Regions from separate parts of the Ochrobactrum sp. A-1 genome, predicted to be linked through region 1. Evidence: predicted binding sites of a transcription regulator. Region 1 holds the regulator's gene; each other region holds the start of a gene.

The links. Region 1 encodes LexA, which represses DNA repair genes until DNA is damaged. Its sites were predicted from a motif close to TGTTCNNNNTGTGTTCNG; they were not measured.
Region 2: MKS82_RS26865 (putative DNA modification/repair radical SAM protein) is a predicted target of LexA. The motif match lies at 968-985, and genes of this name have one in related genera.
Region 3: MKS82_RS06200 (sel1 repeat family protein) is a predicted target of LexA. The motif match lies at 1,441-1,458, and genes of this name have one in related genera.

What each region holds. Positions count from the first base shown of each region.
Region 1 covers NZ_JAKVQC010000003.1:108,241-112,664, reverse strand. The annotation lists gene MKS82_RS02105 (molybdopterin molybdotransferase MoeA) at 1-838, shown strand, start outside; gene lexA (transcriptional repressor LexA) at 1,078-1,800, shown strand; gene MKS82_RS02095 (ComEC/Rec2 family competence protein) at 1,903-4,416, opposite strand.
Region 2 covers NZ_JAKVQC010000007.1:1,815,346-1,819,769, reverse strand. The annotation lists gene MKS82_RS26865 (putative DNA modification/repair radical SAM protein) at 1-949, opposite strand, end outside; gene MKS82_RS26860 (hypothetical protein) at 1,259-1,486, shown strand; gene MKS82_RS26855 (usg protein) at 1,513-1,785, opposite strand; gene groES (co-chaperone GroES) at 2,068-2,382, shown strand; gene groL (chaperonin GroEL) at 2,444-4,072, shown strand; gene MKS82_RS26840 (hypothetical protein) at 4,128-4,364, shown strand; gene MKS82_RS26835 (hypothetical protein) at 4,421-4,424, shown strand, end outside.
Region 3 covers NZ_JAKVQC010000003.1:903,942-908,365, reverse strand. The annotation lists gene MKS82_RS06210 (glutathione binding-like protein) at 1-624, shown strand, start outside; gene MKS82_RS06205 (DUF2147 domain-containing protein) at 689-1,036, opposite strand; gene MKS82_RS06200 (sel1 repeat family protein) at 1,544-1,801, shown strand; gene MKS82_RS06195 (YitT family protein) at 1,856-2,509, opposite strand; gene MKS82_RS06190 (DNA topology modulation protein FlaR) at 2,744-3,259, opposite strand; gene MKS82_RS06185 (antifreeze protein) at 3,574-4,221, shown strand; gene MKS82_RS06180 (DUF423 domain-containing protein) at 4,266-4,424, opposite strand, start outside.

The DNA of each region.
Region 1 (4,424 bases):
AGAGCCGGGACGGCATATACGCCGCGCGGGGCTCGACTTTTCGCCTGGTAATATCGTCATTTCGAGCGGACGTGAGTTGGATGCCGCTGCCCTGTCGCTCGCCGCTGCAAGCGGACACGCGAAAATCGACGTATTCCAAAAACCCAAGGTAGCAATCGTCGCGACCGGTGATGAGCTTGTCGCGCCGGGTGAAACACCCGGAAAAGACCAGATTGTTGCGTCAAACAGTGTCGGAATCGCTGAAATCATAAGGCGAGCGGGCGGCAGCCCTGAAGATAAGGGGATTATTCCGGACGATCCTGCCAAGATCGAACAGGCAATAGCAGACAGCCTGCAAAGTGGCATCGACATTCTGGTTACGATTGGCGGCGCGTCCGTCGGTGACCGGGATTTTGTGCATGGTGCGCTTCAGAAATTGGGGGTCAATCTCGATTTTTGGAAGATAGCCATGAGGCCGGGCAAACCCCTGATGTACGGACGCATCAGTGTGAACGGCAAAATTGTGCATGTCATAGGCTTGCCAGGCAATCCCGTTTCGAGTCTCGTCTGTAGCCTTGTCTTTCTCCGTCCGCTTGTCGCCAAGCTTGCCGGAACCAGCCTCGATGCCGATATCCGGACCGCAAAGCTGGGCGCTACCCTACCTGCGAATGACCACCGCCGCGATTATATCCGAGCTACAATCGAATCAACCCCGGATGGAACTCTGATAGCAAAGCCATTTCCAATCCAGGATTCGTCTATGCTTTCGGCTCTCGTCGGCTCGAAAGCACTTCTCATCAGGGATGAGAACGCCCCAGAAGCTGCGGTCGGCGACGATTGCCGTGTCCTCATGCTATAGATTTGACACAACGTTCGACCTCGATAATGCATGAAGAACAACATATAATCTATTGTAAATTATAAATTATTTTAACTTCACATTGCCCTGACTTGCAAATAAAGCTCTGCAAGCATGGCATTCCGTTCGCTCTCGGCTCAAGCGTTAATGATTTTAAAACCATTGCAGAACAAGACTGGAACATATAGTGTTCGTTCTGGTTTTGTTTTTCTCGATTCTTGGCCGGGAGGGTGTCGCGCATGTTAACCCGTAAACAGCACGAGCTTCTGCTGTTCATTCATGAACGTCTAAAAGAAACGGGCATTCCCCCGTCTTTCGATGAAATGAAGGAAGCGCTCGATCTGGCTTCAAAATCGGGTATCCATCGTCTGATCACCGCTCTGGAGGAACGTGGCTTCATCCGTCGTTTGCCGAACCGAGCACGTGCGCTTGAGGTCCTGCGCCTGCCGGATTCTATTGCTCCAGGGCTCAATGCACAAAAGAAGTTCGCTCCTAGCGTTATCGAAGGCAGCCTTGGCAAAGCGCCGTCGCCTCCACCGTTGCGCCCTGCCCCTGTGGCCACGAATGACGACACGTCCGCAACTGTTTCCGTGCCGGTCATGGGGCGAATTGCTGCTGGTGTGCCGATTTCAGCCATCCAGAATCAGACCCATTCCCTCAGCCTTCCACCAGAAATGATTGGTGCGGGTGAGCATTACGCTCTCGAGGTCAGAGGCGATTCAATGATCGATGCCGGAATTTTCGATGGAGACACAGTCATCATCAAGCGTGGCGAATCCGCAAATCCTGGTGAAATCGTCGTCGCTCTCGTCGATGACGAAGAAGCCACGTTGAAGCGCTTTCGTCGTAAGGGTGCATCCATCGCGCTCGAAGCAGCCAACCCTGCCTATGAGACACGAATCTTCGGCCCCGACCGAGTGCGCGTTCAAGGCAAGCTCGTTGGCCTGATCCGCCGCTATTAAGATGTTTCCGGCAAAAAGAGAAACGGCTTTGCGCTGGAAAATGCGTAAAGCAAAGAGATAGGACGTATCCAAAGTTCCCTTTTAGCCGGGAGCCTTCTGGGATCATTCGCAGCGATTTGCATCATCATTGGCGTCTGATGAACAGCTTGCTGCATTTTGGGCAGAACGGGATTTTGGTTTGTACTCGCGTTCCGCTAAACCGCGTGCCGGACGTGAATGGATGCGATGCAAATGCCAGGGACGGCTCGGTGTATCGACAGCAAATGTTATCCGGCTGTCCTGTTGCAGTTCAGATGTTGGCGACGCCGCCTCAGCTTTCGTTGTTTTGGGAGAAATTAAGGATAAGGCCTGATGAGTTCGGTTTTGTTCTTCTGTTTTTCCGAGTCTTATCTCCACAGATCCCTTTAGCGCCAGATCGCGTTTACTGATGCTCAGAGTTGTTGAGCGCCCGCACGAAGATTCCTTGCCAGGAACAGCGAGAATGACCACATCGCCGATGTTGCAGGCGGTCTCTTGCATTGCGATATCTGCTGTGTAGGCCAGTGTGTGGCCATCGCGCAAGTTGATCGTGCACAATCCATCTTCACATTCGAACCCGTCCGCATCGGTTCGTTTTCTGTTTTTACCCGATGGCGGTGCAATGAATTCTTCGACCAGATATGCTGTTTTCCAATTATCGACTGTAAATTGCGACGGACGGCTCCGATTGACTGCAAATCTCCCATCAGCCAGTCGGACTCCAACCAGTTTGGCATCTTCTGATATCACGATGTCGGGAAAAGGTTCCCTGACGAAAGCAGCGAACCCAAGAACGATGAAGGGCAGCGCCAACACCTTCAATCTCGTCGACAGAACAACAGCCAGAACAAGCGCAATGGTCCAGAAAACGAGAGTGAGTGCAGGCATGGCGCCGGGATTGCCATCGGGGGACCACGCCGCAACAAAAGAGGCAATGTGTCTGACAGCGAAGATACCCCAGCCCATTATCTGCAAAGGCACCCAGTCCAGTTGCAATGGCATCAACACAAGGCCGAAGACGGCAAACGGCATTACGAGAAGAGCTATTACGGGCTCAGCGAGGACATTTCCTACCAAGCCGAACGGCGCTGTGTTGTTGAAATGATAAGCTGCAAAAATCCCGCTCGCCAGTCCGGCAATGAGTGAAGTACCAGCCGCAGCTGTGATAGGCTTCAGGACTTTTCCAGCGAAGCCATAGGTGGCCTTCCCACGCTTTCCCGCTCCAACCTGCCCGATCGCGTTCCGCTCGCTCCACCAGGCAAAACCTGCAATCAACGCGGCCGTAGCCGAAAAAGACATTTGAAAACTCGGCCCCAATATTTCATGCGGCGAGATTGCAATCATAGCCATGGCCGCGATCGCCAGATTGCGCATACTGATAGCAGCACGGTCCACCAGCAATGCACCAAGCATGACCGCGATCATTACATAGCTTCGTTGTGCCGCCACATCCGCACCCGACATCGCAAGATAGAAAGTACAGCTTAGCAGGGAGAGAAATGCCGCATACTTCTTCACGGGATGCCGCACGCTGAAAGCCGGAAAAAGAGCGAAAAGAGATCGCAACGTCAGCATGACGACTCCGGCTGCAAGCGCCATATGCAAGCCGGAGATCGACAGAATATGCGCAAGCCCCGCTTTGCGCAGATCTTCATTCGTCTGCTCACTAATCCCCGCCCGCGTGCCTGCTACGAGTGCCGAGGCGACACTGCCATCCTCCCCACCTATCACTTCCTCGATTCGTTCAGACACCCGAACACGCAACATGGCAATCCACTGGGAAATTTCCGCAGTCAGTTCATCTGGCGGAGAAACCGTCGCCACTTTGGGTGTTCCGAGAAAGAAACCATTGTCGCCAATCCCATTGAAATAAGCGTGAAACGAGAAATCATAGTTGCCGGGGCGAACCGGGCCTGAAGGGGTCCGCAATCGGGCACAACCCGTCAGTCCGCCGCCGATCACCGTCGATGCAGGAATGTCCCTTGCATTGACGCGGATGCGCTTGGGCGGAAAACGGAGTTTGGGGCGTTCGGTCTGGAGCACATCAAGCGTTATCCGCCAGCTGCCGTTATCCTGGTATTCAAGAGCAACAACCCGGCCCGTTACGCGTGTCGCCACATCGGAGCCCAGCATCGGTGTCGCACGGCGTTCCGTCTCCCATTTGCCGACCAAAAGCCCTGCCAGCAGAGCGATCGCCAATGTCACGCCTTGCGCAGCGGCGAATTGTCTGCGCGTCACAATCCGCAATACTACGGCGATCCCGAGCGTGGACAAAAGTGGTGTCCATGCAGGCTCGAATGAGAGCGTAAAATAGATGATCGCGCCAATACCGGCAAAAACCGGCAGCAGAAGAAAGAGTATGCCACGTCCTTCTTCAGTTTCGATTGCGGTCCAGACCTGATCCGCCGCAACGAAGGGAAAAGAGAGGAAGCGTTCACGCAGGCGCAGTACAGGCGGCTTGACCGACTCAGGACTTACCTGGAGTTCCGTTTCATTGTGGGGCCAGACCTCTGGCAGCAGTGCGCGCACCAAACCGTCGGGCATGCCTCTGACAAGCGCCCGTTCGTTTACATCGCTCGCTTCCCTGATGCCTGTCATGCCCCCGC
Region 2 (4,424 bases), on a different contig from region 1:
AGGCAAGTTTTGGATCCAGTTCCAAATCAAGATGACCAGCCTTCGTGCCGGTAGCGATTTCCTCGGCGGTGAAACCATAAAAACGCAAAAGCCAATCTGCCTGATATAGGCGGTGTTCACGCAGAAGCGGAGGCTGGATCAAGGGCAGAGCTGCGGAGGCGTCCGGTATCGGGGAGAATGCTGAATAATAAACCCGTCGCAGCTTGTAACCACTGTAAAGCCGTGTCGACATTTTGAGGATGGTCACATCGTCTGCCCCATCCGCGCCGATGATCATCTGCGTGCTTTGCCCGGCCGGTGCAAACCGGCGCGGCTTACGCCCGGTATGGGTCTTATCTTTTGCCGCCTCGCCTTCCAGCCGCACTTGTGCCATCGCACCACGGATCGTTTCAGGGCGTTTTTCCGGAGCGAATTTGCGCACACTTGCGTCCTCCGGCAATTCGACATTAATCGATAGCCGATCAGCCCAAAGCCCGGCCTCCCGGATCAAGTCCGGACTTGCATCGGGAATCGTCTTGAGATGGATATAGCCGCGGAAGCCGTGACCCTCCCGCAATGTCCGCGCTATGCGTACCATATCGGACATGGTCTGGTCGGGGGACTTGATGATGCCCGAGGACAAGAACAGGCCCTCGATGTAATTGCGTCGATAAAATTCCAGCGTGAGCGAGACAACTTCCTCGACTGAGAACCGCGCCCGTTCCACGTTCGAGCTGACCCGGTTTATGCAATAGGCACAGTCGAAGATGCAGAAGTTGGTCATAAGAATTTTCAGCAGGCTGATACAGCGCCCATCCGGAGTGTAAGCATGGCAAATCCCTGCCCCTCCCGACGATCCGACACCGCCCTTGCTTGCATCGCGCTTCTCGCCACCGCTTGACGCACAAGATGCATCGTATTTTGCCGCATCCGATAGAATGGCAAGTTTATCCTGAAGGCTCTTTTTCACCATATGAGCGAAGATACATGTTCATGTTTTGTTCGTCAATAAAAGAGATTTTTTGCGGATCGCTCACCACGACGTGACCTGTCGCCTGCAAATCTGTTCCCGAAGCCACCGACGCACCGATCTTCGCGATTTCCCAAATGCCAATAGACACCCGATCGAAGTGGGATGGAAGCGTGCCTCTACAGGAGCATTGCCTGCTGAAACGTCGATTTTTAGCTGAAATACCAATGCCTCGGCCTGCATTGAATTTTAGTGAGATTGTTCGTTCCCTTGTACGGCTACAGCACTACCAACATGCAGAACGGTCGAATGACTATGCGTGTTCTCTGCCTGCGTGTAATGGCGGTTGCCTTCGACATAAGCCTCGCAAGCGGTCCCCTGCAGGACACGCGCGACGTCGGCAAAGACCTCTTCGCGTTCCTTGATGCTGAGGTCTTTGATGAGTTTTATCTTCTCTTCTCTTCCCTATCCGGTCTCACTCTGAACAGACGTGGGATATTGACCGATCTCATCAAGCCTCGGTCACGACAGAGCTAGGATAGAGCAAATTTCTGTTCAAGACCTCAGTGAAGCTTGAACTCGCCTTCGACGCGGCGCCATTCATTCGGTCCGATCAAGCACTGATGCGTATAGCGGACAGAATGGAGCGGGCCTTCAAGCCTGGACTGCCAGAAATCCAGGAACCTGTGCATCTCAGGAAAATCGGGTGCCAGATCGTAGTCCTGCCAGACATAGGTCTGCAGCACGGATTCGAAATCAGGAATGCGATAGAGGATGTGCGCGGTGGTGAGGCCGTAGCCATTGAGCTGACGTTCCAGATCCGATGAGAATTGCATGCTTCATCTCCGTTTCATGACACTGTGAAGTGTGTCGCAAAATTTCACGACCATCAACGGATTTTTAAACGCAATCGCGCCGTTTATTGTTCCTTTCCAGTATGTTAGTAGCATCAGAAGACGAGTGCTAATTTTTTCGTTTCTCCCTCTTGAAATCGAAAAATCTCAAAACCAGATCATTTTGCGCAAAATGCTCGACTTGAGGTTTTGCACCCGCCCGGACCGATCATTCGGTCCGGCCAGAGGGAACAACGTCATCATTTTTGCTCAACGGAGGAAAACATGTCGTTCCGACCGCTTCATGATCGCATTCTCGTCCGCCGGGTCGAATCCGAAGAAAAGACCAAGGGCGGCATCATCATTCCCGACACCGCCAAGGAAAAGCCGCAGGAAGGCGAAGTCATCGCCGTAGGTCCCGGCGCGCGCAACGATGCCGGCCAGATCCAGGCGCTCGACGTCAAGGCCGGCGACCGCATCCTGTTCGGCAAATGGTCCGGCACCGAGATCAAGATCAACGGCGAAGACCTGCTGATCATGAAGGAAAGCGATGTCATGGGCATCATCGAAACCCAGGCAGAGCAGAAAAAAGCTGCCTGAGGCGATAACCCGTCAATCCAACCCATCAGTCACATAGCTGCCTATTGAGGAGTTAGAAAAAATGGCTGCGAAAGAAGTCAAGTTCCACACCGATGCCCGTGAACGCATGCTGCGGGGAGTTGACGTGCTGGCCAATGCCGTGAAGGTCACGCTCGGTCCAAAGGGCCGCAATGTCGTGATCGACAAGTCCTTCGGTGCCCCTCGTATAACCAAGGACGGCGTTTCCGTCGCCAAGGAAATTGAACTGGAAGACAAGTTCGAGAACATGGGCGCCCAGATGCTGCGCGAAGTGGCATCGAAGACGAACGATCTCGCCGGCGACGGCACGACAACCGCGACCGTGCTTGCCCAGGCCATCGTTAAGGAAGGCGCCAAGGCCGTCGCCTCCGGCATGAATCCGATGGACCTGAAGCGTGGCATCGATCTCGCCGTCGATGCGGTTGTCAAGGAGTTGAAGACCAACGCCCGCAAGATCACCAGCAATTCCGAAATTGCTCAAGTTGGTACCATCTCCGCCAACGGAGATACGGAGATCGGTCGTTATCTTGCCGAGGCGATGGAGAAAGTCGGCAACGAAGGTGTTATAACTGTCGAAGAAGCCAAGACCGCTGAAACCGAACTCGAAGTCGTCGAAGGCATGCAGTTCGATCGCGGCTATCTCAGCCCCTACTTCGTCACCAACCAAGACAAGATGCGGGTGGAACTGGAAGATCCCTATATCCTGATCCATGAGAAGAAGTTGTCGAACCTGCAGGCGATGCTGCCGGTTCTCGAAGCCGTCGTCCAGTCCGGCAAACCGCTCGTCATCATCGCTGAAGACGTCGAAGGGGAAGCTCTTGCAACGCTTGTCGTCAACAAGCTGCGTGGCGGTCTCAAGATAGCTGCCGTCAAGGCTCCTGGCTTCGGCGACCGTCGCAAGGCCATGCTGGAAGACATCGCCATCCTGACGGGAGGAACCGTGATCTCGGAAGACCTCGGCATCAAGTTGGAAAACGTCACCCTCAACATGCTCGGCCGGGCGAAGAGAGTGGCGATCGAGAAGGAGAACACCACCATTATCGATGGCGTCGGTTCCAAGGCGGAAATCGATGGCCGCGTTGCGCAGATTCGGGCTCAGATCGAGGAGACAACCTCCGACTACGACCGCGAAAAGCTACAGGAACGTCTTGCCAAGCTTGCCGGGGGCGTTGCCGTCATCCGCGTCGGTGGCTCGACGGAAGTCGAAGTGAAGGAGAAAAAGGACCGCGTCGACGATGCGCTGCATGCGACCCGCGCCGCGGTAGAGGAAGGCATTCTCCCGGGTGGCGGTGTCGCTCTCCTGCGCGCCGTTAAGGCGCTCGAGGACCTTCCGATCGCGAACGACGATCAGCGTGTCGGCGTCGAGATCGTGCGACGGGCGATTGAAGCACCTGTTCGCCAGATCGCCGAAAATGCCGGTGCCGAAGGTTCGATCATTGTCGGCAAACTGCGTGAAAAAACCGACTTCTCCTATGGCTGGAACGCCCAGACCGGCGAATATGGTGATCTTTATGCTCAGGGTGTCATCGATCCGGTCAAGGTTGTGCGCACTGCGCTGCAGGACGCAGCCTCGGTTGCCGGTCTTCTGGTGACAACGGAAGCGATGATAGCGGAGAAGCCCAAAAAGGAGGCCGCTCCAGCCCTACCGGCTAGCGCCGGCATGGATTTCTAAGCGATTGTCTTAGGCTCGCCCCCGCTGGGGGCGAGCCTCCAATGAGGAGATAAAAATGGTTCAGAATACAATCAAGCGCCCACCCCAACCACTCTATTCCAGAGACCTTGTTGTCTGTCAGAGGGTTTTCGATGACATTCGATCGAGAGCTGGCGTTGCCAAGGAGACTGAGGAAGCGGAGCGAATGGCGGCCATCACTGTGGAATTATACAGGCAAGGTGTTCGCGAACCGAGCCATCTAAAAACAATGGTCGAGGCCGCGCGAGGCGTGTTCGATCACCGGGCGCACTAACGACTTGCGCCACATGCAACCGAAACCATCCACCTGGCATCAAAGGGGGTCAAGCTATGA
Region 3 (4,424 bases), 800 kb from region 1:
GGCGTTCCCTACGAGGTCAAATATGTCAACATCGGTAGGGGGGATCAGTTCCAGCCGGACTTTCTGAAGATTGCTCCGAATAATCGTATGCCTGCCATCATCGATCCGGAAGGGCCGGGCGGCGAGCCTATTTCGGTATTTGAATCTGGTGCGATCCTGCAATATCTCGGGCGGAAGTTCGGCAGATTCTACCCGACCGATGAACGCAAGCGCGTCGCCGTCGACGAATGGCTGATGTGGCAGATGGGTGGCCTCGGTCCGATGTCCGGGCAGGCCGGCCATTTCCGTGTGTATGCGCCGGAAAAGGTTCAGTACGGCATCGACCGTTATACTAATGAGGTCAATCGCCTCTACGGTGTCCTAAACAGGCAGCTTGAAAACAAGGAATATATCGCAGGCGAGTATTCCATTGCCGACATGGCTTCGATCGGCTGGGTCAATGCCTACAAGAACTATGACCAGAATCTGGATGATTTCCCGAATCTGAAGCGCTGGCACGAGACAATGAACGCTCGTCCGGCGGTGAAGCGTGGTCTGCTCGTTGGCAAAGAAGAGCGAGAAAAATCCAATCTGGCAACGGACAAGGAAGCCCAGAAAATTCTCTTCGGCCAAAAGGCACGTTGAACAAGCATCAAGAAGAAAGGGCGGCCATGAAGCCGCCCTTTTCGATTCCATATTTTGCTGGATATTACTGGCGTGCCAGACTCTCGCTCTTGCAGATCAGACCGCCCATCACGCAGCCGGAGAGTGAAAGCGTATTGCCCTTGACACTGGCCTTGCCGGTATAGGTTTTGCCTTCGTCGAGCTTGTTGACCTCACCCTTATAGCTGCCCCCGGTGCCGGACATCGTGCCGATGGACTTGCCCTTGTATTCGCCGGTCTGCACCGTACCGCAGAACTTGTTGGCACCGCAGTATGCATAGCTGATGATCGTGCCGTTCGGGCGCTTCCACGTGCCGACGATCCCTTCCTCGGCGAGGGCGGGTGCGGCAAAGGTGGCGGCAAGCGTCATTCCAAGAATAAGTGTGCGGATCATTCTTTCCTCCCAAATCGCCGCCAGTCCCGGCTTTGCCGGTCGCAACGATGAAACCGCTGTAATGCGTTCTGAAGTTTAAGACGGAAGCCTCCTCGACTATCCATCAAACTTACGCAAACGTAAACGTAAACCAGTTTCCGGCGAAGCGGAAGAGAGATATTTGTGTCGCGCTCGGCACATGAAACATTGCCCTTTGTACACACACGCCCGCGTTCGAATGTTGTCTATAGTTAGCAACTGGTTTCGTTCAATCATGCGGATTTGAATCGAATTTTTACGAAAATCCAGCAATCAGCAGCACTTGCATGTTTAACATAATCCCAAGTTTACCCCTTGTTCGGATTTTGTTGGTTGCTCGTTAAGCATCTGGTTTAACGCGCATTTCAACCATTTCCCGTAGATTTGAGAACATGAACGGAACGACAGAGACGGCAGTTTCGAAGCAAGAAAACCAAGCTTTGAAAACAAAGACCGGACGGTTCTCGGGATTTAACAGGGACGAAGAAAATGGCACAGTTTCAGAGCTTTACGAATACGCACAGCGCAGTAGCACAGGATCGCATTCTTCTGGAAATGGGCATGAAATTTGCCATCGGTCGTGATTGCGAGATCGACGTGGTGCAGGCCCACAAATGGCTGAACATTGCCGCCATCCGCGGCAGCGAGAAGGCCGCCCGTATGCGCAATCAGGTGGCTGCCACGATGAGCAAGGGCGAACTGGCAGCAGCGCTGCGCGACGCACGCGAGTGGATGACCGCCCACTGAGTGATAAACAATTGTTTGTGAGAAAAGCCGCCTCGAAGGCGGCTTTTTGTTTTCTCAGCTTATACCGAGATACCGGCCCGGTTTGTGATTGATTGCAATGATAAGATTCATGGCAATCGCGCCGATGAGGGAAAGTGCCATATTTTCCCAAGGGATAAAGAACAGCGAGGCCAGCATAATCAGGATATCGAGGCCGAGCTGAAACCAGCCTGCCCTTATCCCATAGGCATCTTGCAGATAGAGCGCCAATATGTTGACGCCGCCAACACCGGAACGATGCCGGAAAAGCGCGAGTACGCCCATACCCATCAAGGTACCGCCCATCAGTGCGGCGAAAAGCGGATTGACGCTTGAGAAGTCGACACTCAAGGGCATCAGTCGCGCAAAGCCCGACATCATAGCGACGGCGACGAAGGTTCTGATCGTAAAAGCCCAACCCATTCGACGCACGGCAAAATAGTAGAATGGCAGATTGATCAGGAAGTAGAGCAATCCGAATTCCGTGTCTGTTGCATACTGGATGAGAAGGGCGATACCGGCAGTACTGCCGGTCATCAGCATCGCCTGGCTGTAAAGCGTAATGCCGAGTGCAATGAAGGAGGTGCCGATCAGCATTGCCATCGCATCTTCATAGAGGCGGTGACGGTCGAATGCGGCAGCTTTCGGCGCATCGATGAGGGCGGCGGCGTTATCAGTGATATCGGCCACGTGGAAACTCCAGAACAGCGAGAAGCCGGCAAACCGGCAAAAAGATTACGGTGCCGGAACGAGTTCCGACATGTCATGCATTCGCGCTGTGCAGATGGTTGGGCCATAGCACGCAGCGTAAAGTCTTGGGAGACGATTAAATATAACAGCGGTTGCGATGCAGCGCACGGCTTGAAATATTGTTATTTCACGGTCTTCTTTGTGGATTTATCGCAATCGGAAAGGCCGATTGTTTTATTTTATTTCGTGCGCCATCTGCGCGAGAAAGCGTTTCACATCATACGGACTGCGCAGATGATGCTTGGAAAGATGTTGAGGTGCCTTTTCCAGAAAGGCCAGCGCACGAATACGACCGTTCTTGCGATAACCTGCCACCCATTTCAGAAAATCCCAATCGAAACGCTCCACACAACCTTCCGCCATATCCCGGCGCGAGCGTCCGTAGTGGATTACCGTTCTTTTCAGTACACGCCACAGGCGACGCACGGTCGATATATCGAGAAGAATAAGCATATCCGCCCGTAAGGCCCGGTAATTCATAGTTTCGCTATGATTGCCCTCGAATATCCACCTGTCCTGATTTGCCGCTTCCTTGGTGAGGCGACCGATCTCGTCACGTGATCGCATCGTCCAACCGGGCAGCCAGTAGAGGGTATCGATATGAACGACCGGTAAGCCGGTAACTTCGCCGAGCGCACGCGCGAGGCTTGATTTTCCCGAACCGGCGCCGCCAATGATCATGATCCGCATTGTCATCTGCACCGCACCAGGATTTTAACTCTGTTCGAATAAAAATCGGACATGAGGCCGGAAGTACTATAATTTTACTTCATGGCACCTGCATGACCATAACGAGCAAAGAAAGCCCGTTAGAAAATTTGTATTGGAGCTGAGGGTAATATTGACCAAATGATTGACAGTCAACTTTGCGAAGCGCAAGGTTGACGTATAAGCGGAACGGTTCAGAGCAACGATGACATCTACCGTTCCTCTATATTAGCAAGATCGCAAGGCACAAAGTACGCCACGCGATCGAAAGGCTGCATTCGACAGGGAGTGACAAGATGTCTATTCGATCCATCACGGCTATGGCTGGCACGGCCATTATCATGAGTGCCGCTGCGTTTGCATTTTCATCGCCTGCCAATGCACTGACGATGAAGGAATGTAGCGCAAAGTATCAGTCGGCCAAGGATGCTGGCACGCTCGGCAACATGAAGTGGAACGACTTCCGCAAGGCGCAATGCGGAGGCGGCGCAGATGCCGCCGCAGCTCCTGCACCTGCTGCTCCAGCCAAAAAGGCAGCCAAGAGTGCAGTTGTTCCGGCAGCAGATGCCAGCGCCAAAGGCCTGACAATGAAGCAGTGCAGCGCCAAGTATCAGGCGGCCAAGGATGCCGGTACGGACAATGGTGTTAAGTGGAACGATTTCCGCAAGGCCGAGTGTGGCGCGGGTGCAGATCCGGTAGCGCTCAGCACGGACGGCAACAACGAACCGGCAGCACCGACGGTTGCTGCACCGAAAGGCGTGAAGTTTCCGACTGCGGTTTCAGCAAAATTCTCCAGCGAGTCAGCTGGCAAGGCTCGTATGCACACTTGCCTCGAACAGTACCATGCCCTGAAGGATGCCAATGCACTTGGTGGCCTGAAGTGGGTACAGAAGGGCGGCGGTTATTACAGCCTCTGCAATGCGCGCCTGAAGGGTAATTCCTGATCCTGTCAGGACAATCCTAAAGAGAAGGGCCTTTCGGCCCCTTTTTATTTGGTTCTAGAGAACCAGCCGGTGACCGCCACAGCAAGCCAACCGAGAATCATCAATGATCCGCCAGTTGGAGCAGCCATCGGAAAGAGCCGATCACTCGTCATGTCACGCATGAAGAGATCGCCGCAGAACAAAGTGAGGCCGATGACAAGCAA